One region of the Streptomyces sp. WMMB303 genome, then DNA from elsewhere that is predicted to be linked to it. Evidence: riboswitches for the same ligand, from Rfam matches in the RefSeq annotation. Region 1 holds a riboswitch; the other holds the start of a gene.
What was found. Region 1 has a riboswitch for cobalamin ahead of P2424_RS00650 (energy-coupling factor ABC transporter permease). Riboswitches for the same ligand answer to the same signal wherever they lie in the genome.
Positions count from the first base shown of each region.

Region 2: another riboswitch for cobalamin. It lies ahead of P2424_RS16240 (ABC transporter substrate-binding protein); the one in region 1 lies ahead of P2424_RS00650 (energy-coupling factor ABC transporter permease).

Region 1 is NZ_JARKIN010000001.1:136,724-138,916, reverse strand. Features, by position in the region: gene P2424_RS00655 (GNAT family N-acyltransferase) at 1-628, opposite strand, end outside; cobalamin riboswitch at 1,146-1,328, shown strand; gene P2424_RS00650 (energy-coupling factor ABC transporter permease) at 1,358-2,059, shown strand; gene P2424_RS00645 (energy-coupling factor ABC transporter substrate-binding protein) at 2,056-2,193, shown strand, end outside.
Region 2 is NZ_JARKIN010000001.1:3,650,600-3,652,792, reverse strand. Features, by position in the region: gene P2424_RS16245 (hypothetical protein) at 1-594, opposite strand, end outside; cobalamin riboswitch at 735-868, opposite strand; cobalamin riboswitch at 1,076-1,199, shown strand; gene P2424_RS16240 (ABC transporter substrate-binding protein) at 1,309-2,193, shown strand, end outside.

The DNA of each region.
Region 1 (2,193 bases):
GCAGGTAGCCGCGCAGCAGCGGCGGGAGCAGCGCGGTGCGGGCCCCGGCAGGCTCCGTCACCTGCGCCGGCGCCGACGGCTGCCACGGGCGGTGCGGGAAGACCTCCATGCCGGAGGGCGGCGCATGGCGTGCGGCGCACAGCGCCCACGTGTGCGCCGCACTCCGCCCGCCGTCCGCCAGCGGCACCGAGGCACAGCCCGCCAGGTAGCGATGCCCCGACAGCAGCACGTAGCGGGCGAGCGCCGACCACATCAGGTTGATCACTGCTCCGGACCGGTGGCCGGGATGCACGCATGACCGTCCCGCCTCGATCATCGACGTGCGGAGCCCTGCCAGCGCTCCCAGGTCGAACTCGCCGTCCGCGTAGGAGAGCCGGACCCGTCCCGGCGGCAGGAGGCGGTAGGTGCCGACGACATCGCCCGTCGCGGTTTCCGTGACGATCAGATGGTCCGCGACGGAGTCGAAGGCGTCCCTCTCGAGGCCGGACGAGCGGGACCCGGCAGCGGCTCCCATCTCCCGGCCGAACACCTCGTGGCGGAGCCGCTGCGCGGCCCGCACCTCGGCCGCGGAGTCGGCGACGGCGGCGGTGTAGGCGGCGCTTTCCCTTGCTGTGGATGAGGTTGTCATCAGTGGTGTCCCCTCAGCAGGCTCGTGCCCGGCCCGGCGGGCCGGGCCGCGTGGTGCGCGTGCCCGGGCCCGTGCGGGCCCGGCGTTCTCGCGGCGGCACGGGACCCCGGTTCCCGGGCGGTGGGGCTCGCCCGGCGTCCTCCGGGAGCACGTCCCGCCAGGTCATGAGTAGCGCCGCGGGCGGGCCGGCCGGTGGCGCCCAGGCGTCAGCGGCCTGAACCGGGGGTTCCGGCTCGGCGGGTACCGCGGCGGGACGAGCCGGGCCCGGGGATCTCTCAGGGCGGATCGCCGCGTATCGTGCCCCTCCCGCACCCCGTGCACGCGTCGCCGCCGGCCGGCCGTACCCGGTCCGCCGCGCACGTGTGCGATCGGTGCCGCGAGAGCACTCCGCCCGCGTGTGAACGCCCGTGCCGGTCCGCGCCGGTGCGCGGCCCGCCGGGGTGCGCGGCCCGGGACGCGGAGGTGACCTCAGCCTTCGCACTCCCTGCCCCCGGCTTGTCACCTGGCGTGTGTGCGACTAGTGTCGCCACGCCTTGGTGAACGGGAAATCCGGTGCGATACCGGTGCGGCCCTCGCCACTGTGATCGGGAATGCCGGCTCCGGCCCTTGCGGGCAGCCACTGGGTCCTCGGACCCGGGAAGGCGGAGTGCGGGCGGTGTACCCGTGAGCCAGGAGACCGGCCAAGGCACGTCGTCCATCCACGAGGTGCTGGAGAGGGTCTGCTGAGCCATGCACATAGCCGAGGGTTTTCTGCCTCCGGTGCACGCGGTCGCCTGGGGCGTCGCGGCGGCGCCGTTCGTCGTCCACGGAGCCCGGTCCCTGACCCGTGAGGTCAGGGAGCATCCCGAGAGCACGTTGCTGCTGGGAGCCGCGGGTGCTTTCACGTTCGTCCTGTCGGCCCTGAAGCTGCCATCGGTCACCGGCAGTTGTTCCCACCCCACCGGTACCGGTCTGGGCGCCATCCTGTTCCGACCGCCGATCATGGCCGTGCTGGGCACCATCGTGCTGCTGTTCCAGGCGCTGCTGCTCGCGCACGGCGGGCTGACCACGCTCGGCGCCAACGTCTTCTCGATGGCGATCGTCGGTCCGTGGGCCGGCTACGGGGCCTACCGGCTGCTGCGGCGCTTCGGCGCGCCGCTGATGGTCGGAGTGTTCGCGGGCGCGTTCGTCGCCGACCTGTCCACCTACTGCGTCACCAGCGTGCAGCTCGCGCTCGCCTTCCCCGACCCGAGCAGCGGCTTCCTCGGCGCACTGGGCAAGTTCGGTTCCATCTTCGCGGTCACCCAGATTCCGCTCGCGATCAGCGAGGGGCTCCTCACGGTGCTCGTCATGCGCCTGCTGGTGCAGTCCAGCAAGGGCGAACTGACCCGGCTGGGCGTGCTCCTGTCGGGCGGGCGGAAGCGGACCGAGACGGAGGCGGCGGCACGATGAAGCGCAACACCAGGATCAACGCGCTGCTGCTCGTCCTCGTGGCGGCACTCGCCGTCCTGCCGCTGGCCCTGGGGCTCGGCGACGACAAGGAAGAGCCGTTCACCGGATCCGACGCGCAGGCCGAGACGGCCATC
Region 2 (2,193 bases), 3.5 Mb from region 1:
ACCGGTGCCGCCGACCGCCCCGCCGCCGCCCTGCTGCGGACCGGCGCCGCCGGAGCCCGAACCACCCCCGGAGCCCGTGCTGGGGCGCCGGGGCGCGACACGCGGCGGGGGAGCGTCGTTCTCGGTGTGGTCGAGGGAGAAGGACCAGCCCTCGAAGCTGCCCCGGGGCGGGGTGCGGTAGGTGACGCCGCGCTGACTGTAGGCCCACCGGCCGCCGTTGGGCGCGTGCCAGTAAGACCAGTAGGCGCTCGCCGGAGGAGTGTCCACGCACGGCTCGCGCTGCGGACCGGGCTTGCCCAGCAGACGGCACACGAACGACTCGCCCCACCGGTTGGTGCCGGTCACCTCGATGCCCGCGGCCTTCAGCGCGGCCAGGCCGGTGCGGTGACCTCCCGGCGCGCACCGCACCAGGGTCCCGCCACCCAGCTCCCGGAAGTCGACCACCACGGTCACCCCGTCGGCATCCGGGCAGTATCCGGCCCTGCCCCTGGACGCCGCCGACGCGGAAGCCTCGGCCGGCGTCGTCAGGCCGGCGCCGACCGAGCCCACCAGCACGGCGAGCACCGCGGCCAGGGTGCGTAACACGCGAGGCATCGGAGGCCCTTCATCCGGGGGCCGCACCAGGGACCCCGGCCCCGGCCGTACGAAAACCCCCGGCATCTCTTCCGAAGAAGAGCGCGCAGGGGTCCGGGCTCGGGGACTTGGAGCTCCACGCTGCGGACCATGACAGTGGGAAGCGGTGCACGTGCCGCATCGGGCGCTCCGGCTCGCAGCACAGGACTCAGGGCCCTCCGCTGCTCACGGTTGCAGGTCAGCGCCGGATTCTCACCGGCTTTCCCCGCATGCGTACGCATGAAGTTGTGTGTCCGCCGACGGCGGACACCAGGGATGCTAGACCCGCAAGGATGTTCGCGCCAGGGGGTGGTGCCGCCGCTCACCGGCCCCGCTCCGGAATTATGTATGCCGCACTCGCCGGATGCGAGGACGAGCTGCCGACCGTGGCCGAGCCGCAGGTGGCAGCCCCGGTGCCGAGGCCGTCGGCCCGTGCGTCACAATGAGCCCACGAGGCGAGGGGAACCAGGAAGCCGGTGCGAGTCCGGCGCGGTCCCGCCACTGTGACCGGGGAGCGGCCCTCCACCATGCCACCGTTCGCGAACGGGAAGGCGGAGGTGAGCGACGATCCGGGAGCCAGGAGACTGACCCGTCGCCGGTCCGACAGCAGGGGCGAGGACACCCCGGAGAGGATCGACCGTGACGAGGCATGCCCGGACGGAACCGGCACCACGGCCCGGACCCGGCAGAAGAGGAGTGCTGGCAGCCGGAGGCGGACTGGCACTGGCCGGCTCTGGCCTGCTCACCGGCTGTGGCCGGGACGGAAGTAGCGCGGACGACGGCGACCGGTTCCGCGCCGCGTTCACCGCCGGCGGCTCCCAGGAGACCCTCGACCCGCACGTCGCCCCCAACTTCGTCGACCAGGCCCGCGCCAAGGCCCTGTACGACACACTCGGCACGTATGCCGACGACATGTCCGTCCGCAAACGACTCGCGGACTCATGGGAGAGCGACCCCTCGGGAACCCGGTGGCGGATACGTCTGCGCGAAGCGCAGTTCCACGACGGGAAGCCGGTCACCGCGCAGGACGTGCTCTACAGTTACCGCCGAGCCGCCGACCCGGACACCGGCTCCCCCTCGCAGGAACTGCTTTCCGCGATCGACTTCTCCGCCAGCAGGGCGGACGGCCGACGATCCCTCATCCTCGTGCTGAAGGCGCCGAACTTCGAATTCCCCACCGTGTTCGCCGGACCCGGTACCGAGATCATCCCCGACGGGACGAGGGACTTCCGCGAACCCGTCGGATCCGGACCCTTCACCTACGTGTCCTTCACCCCCGGAGGCACCGCCCGATACCGCCGCTGGGCCGACCACTGGGACGGCGCCCCGCACATCGCCGAGCTGGAGATCGTCCCCGCGAACGAGGAGTCGGCCCGGCTCAACGCGCTGCTGTCCGGACAGGTGCACTACGCGGCCGACATGGCCGGATCCTCCGTGGAACGGCTGAAGAAGGACGGCTCGGCGCGGCTGCTGACCGCGAAACGTGCCACGGCCCAGCAGCTCCTGCTGCGCACCGGCCGCGAACCGTTCGACGACCCGCGGCTGGTGCGGGCCCTGCAGCTCGGGCTCGACCGCGAGGAA